DNA from 4 places in the Paenarthrobacter sp. NPDC058040 genome. Region 2 is predicted to be linked to each of the others. Evidence: riboswitches for the same ligand, from Rfam matches in the RefSeq annotation. Region 2 holds a riboswitch; each other region holds the start of a gene.

Region 1 (3,541 bases), on a different contig from region 2:
CTACCTGCAGGAAACCGGTGCCCTCCGGCGCGTGGCAGCTGGAGGGCACCGGCCCCAGGACTCGGTGGATGGCGACCGGATCATCCGACGCTTCATCGCCGAGGTCGGCAGGGCTTCGTCAGTTCGCGCGTCCTGAGGCGGCGGGAACCTGGAGTTCCGGCAAATAGACCTTGCCTCCGGCGGCGAGGAATTCCTCACTCTTCTCGCGCATTCCGCTGTAAATCCCGGCTATGGCGGCCTGGGCTTCGGCCGATCCGTATTCATCGCGGATGTCCTGGCTGATGCGCATCGAGCAGAACTTGGGTCCGCACATGGAGCAGAAGTGTGCCGTCTTGGCCGGTTCGGCGGGAAGTGTCTCATCGTGGAATGATTCCGCGGTGACCGGATCCAGGGACAGTGCGAACTGGTCCCGCCACCTGAACTCGAAGCGTGCCTTGGAAAGGGCATCGTCGCGCTCGTTGGCGCCGGGGTGTCCTTTGGCAAGGTCCGCGGCATGGGCTGCGATCTTGTAAGTGATCACGCCGGTCTTGACGTCGTCCTTGTTCGGCAGGCCCAGGTGTTCCTTGGGGGTCACGTAGCAGAGCATGGCCGTGCCGTAGCGGGCAATCTCCGTGGCACCGATCGCCGAGGTGATGTGGTCGTACCCTGGCGCAACGTCGGTCACGAGCGGCCCGAGGGTGTAGAAAGGGGCGCCCTTGCACAATTCCTGCTGGCGTTCCACGTTCTCCCGCACCAGGTGGAAGGGAATGTGCCCCGGTCCCTCAACCATGACCTGGACGTCGTATTCCCAGGCCCGCTGTGTCAGTTCGGCCAGGGTATCCAGTTCGGCGAACTGCGCCGCGTCGTTGGCGTCCGCCGTGGCCCCGGGGCGGAGGCCGTCACCCAGCGAGAAAGCGACATCGTACTTGGCGAAGATCTCGCACAGTTCATTGAAGTGGGTGTAGAGGAAGTTCTCTTGGTGGTGGGCAAGGCACCATCCGGCCATGATGGAACCGCCGCGGGACACAATGCCCGTGACCCGGTTGGCGGTGAGGGGAACGTAGCGCAGCAGGACACCTGCGTGGATGGTCATGTAGTCAACGCCCTGCTCGCATTGTTCGATCACCGTGTCCCGGAAGATCTCCCACGTGAGCTTGTTGGCCTCGCCATTGACCTTTTCCAGCGCCTGGTAGATCGGCACCGTGCCGATGGGGACGGGGGAGTTGCGGATGATCCACTCGCGGGTGGTGTGGATGTCGTCCCCCGTGGAAAGGTCCATGACGGTATCGGCGCCCCACTGGGTGGCCCACTGGAGTTTGTCCACTTCCTCGGCGATGGAACTGGTGACGGCAGAGTTGCCGATGTTGGCGTTGATCTTCACCAGGAAGGCCTTGCCGATGATCATGGGCTCGGACTCGGGGTGGTTGATGTTGTTGGGGATGATGGCCCGCCCTGCAGCGACTTCGCTGCGGACCAGCTCAACGTCGCAATTCTCCCGCAAGGCGACGAACCGCATTTCGGGCGTCACGACGCCCTGCTTGGCGTAATGCATCTGGGTGACGGTTTTACCTTCGACGGCGCGGCGGGGCACGGGTTGTGCACCCTTCCACTCAGCCGAGGCGGCTCCGCGCCGCACGGCCGACTTGCCATCGTCCAGCAGGTTCCGTTCCCGGCCCGAGTACGCCTCTGTGTCACCGCGTGCCTCGATCCACGCCTGGCGGAAGGGCTCCAGCCCTACGACTGGATCGCTTCCGGGGCCCGCCGTGCGGTACACCTGCAGTGGCTGGTTTGCCTGGCCGTTGGGCGAGGGTTCCAACGCGATTTCAGTCACCGGCACGCGGATGCCGTGGCCGGGATCTTCCAGCCAGGCAAGCGAGTGGGATTTCAGGGATTGGGTCACCGTTTCCGCCGTGCCTGCTGCGGAACCGGACTGGTTTTGGGCAGGGCTGTGCTGTGATTCTGTGGTGCTCAAGGATTACTCACTTCCTTCGCCGGCATTACCCGGACAGGTTCAACGGTCGCAGACTGCGTCAGTCTGATCTCAGCCCCTGCAAGGGCTCCCGTGTGGTCGTAGACGAAGCTACCACAGCCAGGCGGGTGGTCCCAGTCACAAGCGAGCCGGCCGGCGGTCCCGGCTAGGCTTCTGCCATGGCCAACATCATTGAATTCAGTGGTCCCGTGCTGGTGGCAGCCGATGACGAACGCCAGGGTTTGTGGTCCGTGGACGGAAAGCTGACCTTTGAACGTCCCGCAGCCGTGCCGGATGAAGTGCTCGACGGATGGGTGCTCCCGGGCTTCGTGGATGCGCACTGCCACATCGGCCTTGGTCCGGGCGGGTCGGTTGACGACCCGACCACCCTCGCCCAGGCGGTAGCGGACCGAAACGCGGGAACCCTGCTGATCCGTGACGCCGGTTCGCCCAGCAACACGCGCTGGGTCCAGCAGCGGGAGGACTTGCCCCGGCTGGTCCGCGCAGGGCGGCACATTGCCCGGAGCCGGAGGTACCTGCGCGGCCTGGGCCATGAAGTGGAGCCTGATGAGTTGGTGGAGACGGTGCGGAAGGAAGCCCGCGACGGCGACGGCTGGGTCAAGCTCGTGGGCGACTGGATTGACCGCGGGATCGGCGACCTTTCGCCGTCATTTCCCGCCGCCGTGGTCAAAGACGCCATTGCTGCCGCCCACGATGAGGGCGCCCGCGTGACCGCGCATTGCTTCGCGGAAGAAACCGTGGACCAGATGCTCGACTCCGGAATCGACTGCATCGAGCACGCGACGGGGCTTTTGCCGCGGCACATACCCCGGTTGGTGGAACAGCAGGTGCCAATCGTGCCCACGTTGGTGAACATCGCGACTTTCCCAGACATCGCCGCGCAGGCCAAGCCTAAATTTCCCGACTACGCCCAGCACATGACCAGCCTGTGGGAACGGCGTCGCGAGCGGGTCCTGGAGGCTTTCGAAGCAGGCGTTTCCATCTACGCGGGCACCGATGCCGGCAGTGTCATCAAGCATGGGCGGATTGCCGACGAGATGCAGGAACTGCACGACGCCGGCCTGCCGCCTTCCGCGGTCCTCGACGCTGCCGCTTGGCGCGCCCGGGCCTGGCTGGGAGCCGAGGGCATCAGCGAAGGGGCGAGTGCCGACGTCGTGCTCTGCCGTGCGGATCCCCGGCGGGTGCTGGCCACGGTCCACGAGCTGGGCCACGTGGTCCTCAGGGGCAACGTCGTCCGCTGGGAATAAATTGAAGCTTCAAGTAATTTAGATAGGTAGAACGAGCCGAAAAGCGGCCACCTTGACCTACCGGGAGCATCACATGACCACTTCATCCAGCCAGGACCTGCTGCCTGCCGACCTCACCATGGGCACAGTGATGCTCAAGGTAGGCGACATGAAGGTCATGAGCGACTACTACCAGCGCGCGCTGGGCCTTCAAATCGTGGCCGAGCAGGACGGCGGCCTCTACCTGGGCCGCCTGGGCAAGCCGGTGGTCCACCTTGCCCCCGCGGCGGGCCTGCAGATCCCGGGGCGTGGCGAAGCCGGCCTCTTCCATACCGCGATTCTTTTC
Region 2 (3,541 bases):
CACCAAGCACGGGCATCGTGAATTGCTGACCAAGGACGAGCTGGAAGCCGTGGTGCAACGGGCTGCCGAGGAACACTCCGAGCGTTAAACGCAACCCGAGCCTTAAACACAACGCGGGGTCACTTACGGCCCATAATCCCGGGAGGGATGGGCCGTAAGTGACCCCGCGTCGGAACTAGACGATGTCCTGGGACTTGGCGAAACGGGCGATCGCGCGCTGCGTGCCCCGGCTGGCCAGAACCTGGATGAGGGTGCTGACGAACGCCGAGATCAAGGCGAAGGTCAGGGCTGAGCGGAGGCTGGTCTCCATGTCGTCGTTGCCCTTGGGTGGCTTGTTGCCCGTGGCCTTTTCCCACCCCTTGTTGACCAGTTTGGTACCAAGGAAACCCGCGCCGAGGCTCACGCCGGCGCCCAGAAGCTTGAGGAAGAAGTTCATGCCCTCAGCCTAACCTCACAATCCTGCTGAACCCGCTTAGCGCCGGCTCGCCCTCTCTTCAAGGAAGGCGGCCAGGGAGCCCGGCGGCGCCAGCACGGGAACCACCTGGTGCTCCGCGGTCCATATGGCAGTTACGGAGTCGAAGCCGGAGATTTCCTTGAGCAGGTAATACGTAGGCGGCATGAGCTGCAAGCGGCCTTCGGCTTCGTCGGACAAGATGGTGCTGACCGGCATCCACAGCGACTGCCAAGCCTCCGTGGTTTGGTGCCGGGGAGTGGCCTCGGCACTCGGCTTGGCCACATAGAAGTAAGTGTCGAAACGCTTGGGCATGTCCACCGGGGTGATCCAGTTGGCCCATGGACGGAGTTCGGCAGGATCCAGCGTGAGGCCGGCTTCCTCCTGGACCTCGCGAATGGCCGCTGCCAAGACGGTGCCGGCGTTCTTCTGGACGTCTGCGGCTGAGCCCGATCCGTTCGCAATGGAACTCTGGTGCCAGTCGTGGGCGTGCCGGTCCAGCACGTCCCGGGCGTAATCCCACCCTTCGGAATCCGCCGCGTCCACCCGGCCGCCAGGAAACACCACCATGCCGGCCGCGAAATCCATGGTGGAAACCCTGTGCTGGACGAAGGCCTCCAAACCATCCGGGGCATCACGGAGCAGGATCACGCTGGCAGCGAGGCGCGGCTCGGCCACGGTGGGCTTGGAATCGGGTAGATCCGTCATGGAGTCATTCTCTCAGCTACGCGTTGTGGGGCCCGCCTTGCGCGCTATGCCCGCATCATAGGGCGTTGTGCGGGCCTCGCAACGGGGGAGTGTGATCTTGTGGGGCCTGCTGTGCGCCTTCTGCCGCGGTGATAGGGCGTAGTGCGGGCCTCGCAACGGGATTATGACCAAGTCCATGACCCCACAAACCCCTTCAGGTGTAAACTGAACCACGCCCACAAGGGCAGATTGATAACGACAGGGGAGCGCCGCCGTCGAACCTGCAGCGATGCAGGAGACGCGAGGGCGCTGAGAGTGCGGACAGCCGCAGACCCTCGAACCTGATCCGGTTAGTACCGGCGCAAGGGAGTCGAGCTTCTCAGAGTGTCCGGACCCGGGCGGCGCAGGCCGGCCGGGGGATCCGGGGAGCACTTTCCCCTCCTGTAACCTCAGGAGGCAAAGAAATGACCACGGCAAGCGTGAAGAAGACCAGTTATAACTGGCGTGTTGTAGACATCGTGGTGGCAGCGCTGATCGCCATCGCCGGCGGCGTGATTTTCTGGGCCTGGTCCCAGGGCGCCGCGATTGTATCCATTCCCATGAATGCGGCTTACCCACCCTTGACCGGCCTCATCGCCGGCGGATGGATGATCCCCGCAGTGCTGGGCATGCTCATCATCCGCAAGCCTGGCGCCGCGCTGTTCTGCGAGGCCGTGGCCGCGACGGGTGAGCTCATCATGGGCTCCCAGTACGGCACCACGGTGCTCATCTCCGGCATCCTCCAGGGCCTCGGAGCAGAGTTGATCTTCGCGGCGTTCCGTTACAAGAAGTTCAACCTGCCCACCTCACTCCTTGCAGGTGCGGGCGCCGGGCTTTTCTGCGGCCTCAACGACTCGTTCCTCCCCTGGGGCTGGAACATCGCCTACGAAGCCGTCGACAAGCTGGCCTACATCGCGTTCTGCACAGTGTCCGGCGCGATCATCGCCGGCGCCCTCTCCTGGGTTGCAACCCGCGGACTCGCCTCCACCGGCGTGCTGAGCGCTTTCGCATCCCGCAAGGCTGCGTCGGAGCCCGTCTTCAACTGATGGCCGCCACCAACAGCGGCCAGCCTGCCGCCATCTCCGCCGAGGGCTGGGGGTGGCGGCATGCCGGCCGTTCCACCCCTGCCATCCACGGCCTCGACCTTCGGATCGAGCCCGGCGAACGTGTGATGCTGCTGGGGCCTTCCGGTGCCGGCAAGTCGACGCTCCTGCATGCCCTGGCCGGTGTGCTGGGCGACGAGGAAGACGACTCGGACGAGACCGGATCGCTGCTGATCGACGGCGCGCCTCCGCGTGAACAGCGGGGCCGCGCCGGGCTGATGCAGCAAGACCCCGAAACGCAGGTAGTCCTGTCACGGGTAGGCGACGATGTCGCGTTTGGTGCCGAGAACCTTGCCGTCCCGCGGGAAGAGATTTGGGCGCGCGTCCATGAAGCGCTCGACGACGTCGGGTTGCGTACCGCTGCCGGGGGCGGCTTGGCGCTGGACCACCCGACGGCGGCACTTTCCGGCGGCCAGAAGCAACGCCTTGCGCTGGCCGGGATCCTGGCGATGCGGCCCGGCCTGATCCTGTTGGACGAACCCACGGCCAACCTGGACCCGGCGGGCGTGCTGGAAGTCCGTGATGCCGTGCGCCGCTGCCTGGACAAGACCAGTGCCACGTTGGTTGTGGTGGAGCACCGGGTGTCCGTCTGGAAGGACCTCGTGGACAGGATCGTGGTCCTGCAACCCGGGGCGGCGGGCGGCGGTGTGCTCCTGGATGGGCCACCGGACCAGGTGCTCTCTGAGGCACGCACCATGCTCATGGATGCCGGTGTGTGGGTTCCCGGCTATGTTCCGCGGACGCGGACGCGGGGCCGGAACAGCAGGCCGGACACGGGCCAGCTCCTGCTCGCGGCACAGGACCTCGCGGTCTCCCGGGAAAAGCCCCGGCGCCGCGGCTTCAAGACCATCCCACCGGCCCCCGTCCAAGCTGGCGTCAGCGCCCAGGTCCGGGAAGGCACGGCGCTGACCATCACGGGTCCGAACGGTGCCGGGAAGTCCACGTTCGCCCTCACAGTGGCCGGCCTTTTGGCGCCGGTGGACGGAAAGGTCTCTGCCGCCGTCGAGCTTTCCCAAGGTGCCGGGATTGATCCCTTCAAGTGGAAAGCCGATCAGCTGATCTCCCGCATCGGCACTGTCTTCCAGGAGCCCGAGCACCAGTTCGTGACAGGCAAGGTCCTGGATGAGCTCATGTTCGGCCCCAAGCACCTTGGCCATGGCGAAGAACGCGTGGATGAATTGCTGGAACGGCTTCGTTTGACCCACTTGGTGGACGCGAATCCGTACACTCTGTCCGGCGGCGAGAAACGCAGGCTTTCTGT
Region 3 (3,541 bases), on a different contig from region 2:
CTCCCGGGCCGCTACCTGGTGTACGTGCCGGGTGGCTCCATGACCGGCATCTCGCGCAAACTGCCTGACGTCGAACGCAACCGCCTCAAGCGCATCCTCAAGGATCGTTTGCCGGAGAATGCCGGTGTCATTGTCCGTACCGCCGCCGAAGGCGCCTCGGAGGAGGAACTGACCCACGACATCAACCGCCTTCGTGCGCAGTGGGAAGGCATCGAGGGCCAGGCATCTTCCACCAAGGTCCTGGCACCCGAATTGCTGTACGGCGAGCCCGATCTGACCATCAAGGTGGTCCGCGACGTCTTCAACGAGGACTTCTCCAAGCTGATCGTCTCCGGCGACGACGCGTGGGACACCATTGAGGCGTATGTGACTTACGTGGCCCCGGATTTGGTGGGCCGCCTGGAGAAATGGACCAAGGACCAGGACATCTTCTCGGCATGGCGCATCGACGAGCAGATCCACAAGGCCCTGGAGCGCAAGGTCTTCCTGCCCTCGGGTGGATCCTTGGTCATCGACCGTACCGAAGCCATGACTGTGGTTGACGTCAACACGGGCAAGTTCACCGGCAGCGGTGGAAACCTGGAAGAGACTGTCACCAAGAACAACCTTGAGGCTGCCGAGGAAGTGGTCCGCCAGCTCCGCCTGCGCGATATCGGCGGCATCATCGTGATCGACTTCATCGACATGGTGCTCGAGTCCAACCGGGACCTGGTGCTGCGCCGTCTGGTTGAGTGCCTTGGCCGCGACCGTACCAAGCACCAGGTAGCGGAAGTTACGTCCCTTGGTTTGGTGCAGATGACGCGCAAGCGCATGGGGACGGGCCTGCTGGAAGTCTTTGGCGAGCAGTGCGAGCACTGTGCCGGACGGGGCGTCGTGACGCACGATGAGCCCGTCGAGCACCGCCGCGCCAACGTTGTGGCCGCCGAGCAGCACCGTCCGCACGCGGAGACGCAGCAGCAGCCTTCGGCCCGGACGGAACGCAAGCGTCGCCGCGGCAAGGGGGGCGGGCAGCCGGCAGAAGGTTCGACGCCGGTCCACACCGCCGTGTCGACCGCGCCTTCGTCGACGGCTCCCGAAACCGTGGACCCGGCCCGCGAGGCCAAGGCACAGGCGACCAGGGCAGCCTTAGCCACCATTGCCGCTGCGGCGCACGCTGCCCACTTGCACGATGACGAGGTTCACCGGGCCGAAGAGGAAGCACGCGCCGCTGCCGCTGCCGCCGGTGGCTCGGGCATTCCGGAGAATGCCGGAGAAGCATTGGCCTCCGGGGCAGGCGAGGAAAGCCCGCGCAGCACGCCCGTGCTTCGGTTCGGCGGCGAGGAAGTTGCGCTGCCGTTCGTCGAACACCACGATGAGCCGGAATCGGCGAAGCCCGCAATGACACTGGACCTGCTGGCTGAGGCCTTCTCCCACCTCGGCGGAGGCCCCGCGGCCGTCGAAAGCACGGCCGTCGAAAGCAACGCCGAGGCTGCCGCCGTCGACGTCGTTCAGGCCGAAACGGCCCCGGTCCACCAGGACACCGCCGAGGAGACCGATCCGTCCGTCCGCGCCCGTGGCCGGCGGGGTCGCCGGAACCGGAGCGCCAGCCGGGCGCAGGGTGCTGCCAACGAAACCACTGTGGAGCACCATGACGTGTCCGCCTCCACGGCAGGAGGAACGGCCCATGAAGCCAAGGCGCCGCAAGAGCCTGCCAAGAAGGAATCGGCTGTTTCCGAGCCGATCATCCTCGGCGTAGGGGTACCGGCCTCGGAACTCTAGGCGCAACCAGCGACATGTAACCGGCGGAGGGTCCGGCAGTAACTACTGCCGGACCCTCCGTCCGTTAGGCTTGGTCACTGACACGGGGTGCCAGGCGATGGGCCAGGCTGAGATCCAGACCCGTTGAACCTGTCCGGCTAGCACCGGCGAAGGGATGTCCCCATGACTTCATCGTTGAATTCAGCTGTCTACGCCGTGGCCGGAGCCCGCCGTAGGTACCCCCGGGTCCTCAGCATCGCCGGCTCCGACCCCTCCGGTGGCGCGGGCATCCAGGCCGACCTCAAGAGCATCGCGGCCCACGGAGGCTACGGCATGGCCGTGGTCACGGCCCTCACTGCCCAAAACACGCTGGGCGTTACCGCCGTCCACGTTCCGCCCGTGGAATTCCTGCGCCAGCAGTTGGAGGCCATCAGCACCGACGTCTCCATCGATGCCGTCAAGATCGGGATGCTCGGTGACGCCGAGGTGATCGAAGAGGTGCGCGCGTGGCTCGAAAAGGTGCGGCCCGCCGTCGTGGTCCTCGATCCCGTCATGGTGGCCACCAGTGGCGACCGCCTGCTCCGGGAGTCGGCCGAGGCGGCACTACGTCAGCTTCTTCCACTGGCTGACCTCATCACGCCCAACATCCCGGAACTGGCCATGCTCCTGGGCGAACCCGGGGCGCAGGATTGGGCGTCGGCCCTTGACCAGGGCAAGAGACTGGCCGCCGAATGCGGCAATACAGTGTTGGTCAAGGGCGGCCACCTGGCGGGTGCTGAGTGCCCGGATGCGCTGGTGAACACCAGTGGTTTGCTGCGCCAGGATGTCATAGATGTTGCCGGTCCCCGAATCGATACCACGAACAGCCACGGAACGGGCTGCTCGTTGTCTTCTGCCTTGGCTACCGTCCAGGCACGCAAAGGGGACTGGGAAGCGTCCCTGCGGGAGGTCAAGCCCTGGCTGTTGCAGGCCTTGGCTGCGGCAGATGTGCTCGAGGTGGGCAGGGGCAGCGGCCCCATCAACCACTTCCACCAAGCGCACCGCACCGCAGACCCAGGCGACTTCGCCGCCCGCCTGTGGGACGAGGCCGCTCCTGAGCTGGAGGCCATCTACGGCCTCGAGTTCATCCAGGGCCTGGAGTCGGGCAGCCTTCCAGAGCAGCAATTCAACTATTACTTGGCGCAGGACGCCCTGTATCTCAACGGCTACTCGCGGGTGCTGGCGCGGGCTGGAGCCCTCGCTCCCACCGAGGACGAGCAATTGTTCTGGGCCAGGTCTTCGCAGCTTTGCCTCGAGGTGGAGTCCGAGCTGCACAGGAACTGGTTGAGCACCCGTCAGGCCGCCACCCACACTGGACCCGTGACCAAAGCCTACGTGGACCACCTCCTGGCCGCTTCGGCTTCGGCAAGCTACGGCGTGCTGCTGGCGGCAATCCTGCCTTGCTACTGGCTCTACGCCGAAGTGGGGCACCAACTGCACGCCAACTACGTCAAAGCAGGGTCTCCGTCGGACCACGCGTACGCCGATTGGCTCAAAACCTACGCTGATGAAGATTTCGCCGAAGCCACCCGCAAGGCCATCGGCTTCACGGATGCGGCCGCCGTCGCTGCCTCAAACCAGGAACAGACGGCCATGGTGGAGGCCTTCGCCCATTCGTGCCGGTACGAGACGGCGTTCTTCGATGCTCCGCGGTTGTACGCGTAACGGCCTTCCCGCGCGTCGCAGGGTGAATTCCCGGCAAACCGTCCCCGAGCCTGTAGGCTGTACGGGCACGGTGCCGGGAAAGTCCGTTCCTACTGGTGAC
Region 4 (3,541 bases), on a different contig from region 2:
CTCCGCGAACGGGCCATGCTGGCCAAGATCGCCGTTGGTGCCTTCGGAAACTACGCCGTAATCAGCGGCCGGCTCGCGGAAATGGGAAACGACCCCGAGGACGCCATGCTCCCGTTCCAACGCTCGTTCGATCACTTCCACGAGCGGACGCCGCCCGGAGACTGGTTCGAATCGGTGGCCAAGGCCGACGTCATAGATACCGTCTCCGCGGATTTCTACCGGACCGTCGCCGGTTTCCTCGACTCCGGCACCCAGCATTTCGTCCAGCAGGTTGCCTCGGCCGACCAAGCAACCGAAGCCCTGCGGATCCTGCTGCGACGGGCCCTGCGGGATGACCCGCGGCTCGCGTCGCGGCTCTCACTTTGGGGGCGCAGGCTGGTCGGTGAGGCCCTGACACAGGCCCAGCGCGTCGGTTTGGAGCATCCGCATCTTGGGCCACTGCTGCGCGACGGCGGCGAATCCCGTGCCGCAGTGCATCAGCTGACCGCCGAGCTTGCGGAGCGGCACGGGCGCCGCATGACCGGCTTGGGGCTGACGGCCTAAGCCGCGTCGAGGGCCGCCAGCAGCGCCTGGGCGGCCGCCGTCGGGTTATCTGCCGCGGTGATGGCACGCACCACCACTATGCGGCTGGCTCCTGCGGCAACCACTTGTTCCACGTTGCTGAGGTCGATGCCGCCAATCGCGAACCAGGGCAGGTCAACGTCGGCTTGCTTTACGGCCTCCGCGGCATATGTGACCAAGTCCAGCCCCACTCCGGCCCGGCCCGGTTTGGTGGGCGTCGCCCAGAGCGGGCCGACGCAGAAGTAGTCCAGGCCACCGGCGTCCCGGGAGGCCGCAACTGCCGCGTCCACCTGCCCAGTGGAGTGGGTGGAAAGGCCGATGGTCTCCTCATCAGTGAGCAGGTCCCGGGCAGCCCCCAAGGGGATGTCCTTTTGGCCGATGTGGAACACGGGAGCCCCGGAAATACGGGCAACATCGGCGCGGTCATTGACGGCCCAGAGCCGCCCGTGGCGGCTGGCCACCTTGCTGAGGACCTCCAGCAGTTCCAGTTCTTCGCCGGCCTCGAGCGTCTTGTCGCGGAGCTGGATAATATCCACTCCGCCCTCGAAGGCGGCATCCACAAAATCTTCGAAATCGTCCTGCTGCCGGCGGGCGTCGGTGCACAAATAGAGGCGGGCAGTGGCGAGGAGGTCAGGCTGGGTCATGCAAACCAGAGTAGTTCCTCTAAACTGGGCACGTACTGCGGGAGCCGCGACGTTTGTCTTTATGACTGTCCGGCTGAGAGGGCTTCAGCGCCGACCGCTTGACCTGATCCGGCTAGTACCGGCGTAGGGAAGGAAATCCATGGCAGAAGCCATTTACGCAGATGTCGCCGTCATAGGCGGCGGCGTCATCGGACTCGGAATAGCGCACGAAGCACGGCGGCGCGGCCATTCGGTAGTCCTCATCGATCCGGCACCCGCCACCGGCGCCACTTATGCCGCGGCAGGCATGCTGGCCCCCGTCAGCGAACTCCACTACCAGGAGGAGGACCTCCTGGAACTCATGCTGGAATCGTCGCGGCGCTGGCCCGCGTTCGTGGACAGCCTCGCCGGTCCGCGGGAAACCACCGGTTACCGTACGACGGCGACGCTCGCCGTGGGTGCCGACGCCGCCGATCGCCGCGCGCTCGCAGACCTGCGCTCCGTGCAGGTGGCCGAGGGCCTCCAGGTGGAGCCGCTGCTGCTGCGGGACGCGCGCGAACGGGAACCCCTGTTGAGTCCGCAGATTTCCTGCGCGTTCCACATTCCAGCGGACCACCAAGTGGATCCGCGGAAGCTCGCGGCATCCCTGCTGGCGGGCTTGGCTGCGCACAGGCCCGCCGACGACAGCTGGGTAGAGGGGGCCGACGACGGCTTCCACGTTCGGCATGCGGCAGTCCGCTTGCTCTGGGACGAAGGCCGGGTGGCCGGCGCTGGGCTCAGCAATGGTGGGCAGGTCCTGGCCAAGGAAACAGTCCTTGCCAACGGCCTGGATGCGGCAACGATCAACGGACTTCCGGGGCAGCTCGAGCTCCCCTTGCGTCCGGTGTATGGGGACATCCTCAGGCTGCGCGTCCCGGAAACCTTGCAACCCCTGGTCACCTCAACCGTCCGGGGAATGGTGAGGGGTGTGCCGGTCTACATCGTTCCGAGGGAGGACGGGACCGTGGTAATCGGGGCCACCCAGAGGGAAGACGGACTGTCAACCGGGTCCAACGCTGTCTCAGCCGGTGGCATCTACCAGCTTCTGCGCGATGCCCAGGTCCTGGTTCCCGCGGTCGCGGAATTGGAACTCCTCGAAGCTACCGCCCGGGCCAGGCCTGGAACGCCGGACAACGCGCCGCTGTTGGGACGTGTGGCCAGCGCCGACGGGCAGGTTCCGGGCCTCATTATTGCCACCGGCTTCTTCCGGCATGGCGTTCTCCTGGCGCCGGCGGCCGCGGCGATCGTGGGCGACCTGATAACGGGCTCGGTGGATCCGCGCTGGTTGCGCTTCCGGCCGGACCGCTTTGCAACGCCTGGCCTGGCGCCACACCACACTTCTGCAGACACGGAATCTTTCAGCAAGGAAACAGCATGAACATCAAACTCAACGGAGCAGACCACGCAGTAGCGGATGGCGCCTCGGTCAGCACCCTCGTCACCTCCGTCACCGGCCGCGCACTGGACCACCGCGGACAGGCGGCCGACGGCGGCAAGTTGGGTGTCGCCGTCGCACGTAACTCCGAAGTAGTGCCGCGCAGCCAATGGGCTGCCACGGACCTCGCCGAAGGCGATGAGCTGGAACTCGTTACCGCAGTCCAAGGAGGCTGAACCATGACCACAACAAGCACCGAAACCCGGATCGACCCCTTGGTCATCGACGGGGTGGAATTGTCATCCCGGCTCATCATGGGGACCGGCGGAGCCCCCAGCCTGGAAGGCCTCGGCGCGGCACTTCTGGCCTCCGGGACGGAACTGACCACCGTGGCCATGCGGCGCTACTCTCCGGCAGAGGCGGGCTCGCTTTTCCAGCTGTTGGTGGACAACAACATCCGGGTGCTCCCGAATACCGCAGGCTGCTTCACAGCAAAGGACGCTGTGCTGACGGCGGAACTGGCCCGGGAAGCGTTGGAGACCGACTGGGTGAAGCTTGAGGTCATCGCAGACGAGCACACCTTGCTTCCGGACGCAGTCGAATTGGTGGATGCGACCGAGCAATTGGTCAACAGGGGCTTCAAGGTCTTCGCGTACACCAACGACGATCCCGTGCTGGCCCTGCGACTGGAGAACCTGGGTGCCACCGCCGTCATGCCGCTCGGTGCGCCGATCGGCACCGGCCTGGGTATCCTCAACCCGCACAACATCGAGGTCATCGTCTCCAGGGCTTCTGTTCCGGTGGTCCTGGACGCCGGCATCGGCACCGCTTCCGACGCCGCGCTTGCCATGGAATTGGGGTGTGACGCCGTGCTTCTCGCTACCGCCGTGACCCGGGCACAGAACCCTGCTCTGATGGGCGAAGCCTTCAAGCACGCTGTCCT

Evidence for each region. A riboswitch is a leader RNA that binds a small molecule or an ion and turns the genes downstream of it on or off. The one in region 2 is predicted to bind thiamine pyrophosphate.
Region 1: linked by a shared signal. The riboswitch ahead of thiC (phosphomethylpyrimidine synthase ThiC) and the one ahead of ACFVSJ_RS17450 (ECF transporter S component) in region 2 are both predicted to bind thiamine pyrophosphate.
Region 3: linked by a shared signal. The riboswitch ahead of thiD (bifunctional hydroxymethylpyrimidine kinase/phosphomethylpyrimidine kinase) and the one ahead of ACFVSJ_RS17450 (ECF transporter S component) in region 2 are both predicted to bind thiamine pyrophosphate.
Region 4: linked by a shared signal. The riboswitch ahead of thiO (glycine oxidase ThiO) and the one ahead of ACFVSJ_RS17450 (ECF transporter S component) in region 2 are both predicted to bind thiamine pyrophosphate.

Annotation. Positions count from the first base shown of each region.
Region 1 is NZ_JBHVRN010000005.1:304,645-308,185, forward strand. It holds gene ACFVSJ_RS09180 (alpha/beta fold hydrolase) at 1-136, shown strand, start outside; gene thiC (phosphomethylpyrimidine synthase ThiC) at 119-1,951, opposite strand; TPP riboswitch at 1,946-2,053, opposite strand; gene ACFVSJ_RS09190 (amidohydrolase family protein) at 2,128-3,216, shown strand; gene ACFVSJ_RS09195 (VOC family protein) at 3,290-3,541, shown strand, end outside.
Region 2 is NZ_JBHVRN010000012.1:92,663-96,203, forward strand. It holds gene mnhG (monovalent cation/H(+) antiporter subunit G) at 1-88, shown strand, start outside; gene ACFVSJ_RS17440 (DUF4235 domain-containing protein) at 176-436, opposite strand; gene ACFVSJ_RS17445 (NUDIX domain-containing protein) at 473-1,159, opposite strand; TPP riboswitch at 1,389-1,524, shown strand; gene ACFVSJ_RS17450 (ECF transporter S component) at 1,603-2,223, shown strand; gene ACFVSJ_RS17455 (ABC transporter ATP-binding protein) at 2,223-3,541, shown strand, end outside.
Region 3 is NZ_JBHVRN010000008.1:49,292-52,832, forward strand. It holds gene ACFVSJ_RS12520 (Rne/Rng family ribonuclease) at 1-1,758, shown strand, start outside; TPP riboswitch at 1,832-1,930, shown strand; gene thiD (bifunctional hydroxymethylpyrimidine kinase/phosphomethylpyrimidine kinase) at 1,921-3,441, shown strand.
Region 4 is NZ_JBHVRN010000003.1:45,152-48,692, reverse strand. It holds gene ACFVSJ_RS04760 (ferritin-like fold-containing protein) at 1-543, shown strand, start outside; gene thiE (thiamine phosphate synthase) at 540-1,205, opposite strand; TPP riboswitch at 1,233-1,352, shown strand; gene thiO (glycine oxidase ThiO) at 1,345-2,601, shown strand; gene thiS (sulfur carrier protein ThiS) at 2,598-2,834, shown strand; gene ACFVSJ_RS04740 (thiazole synthase) at 2,838-3,541, shown strand, end outside.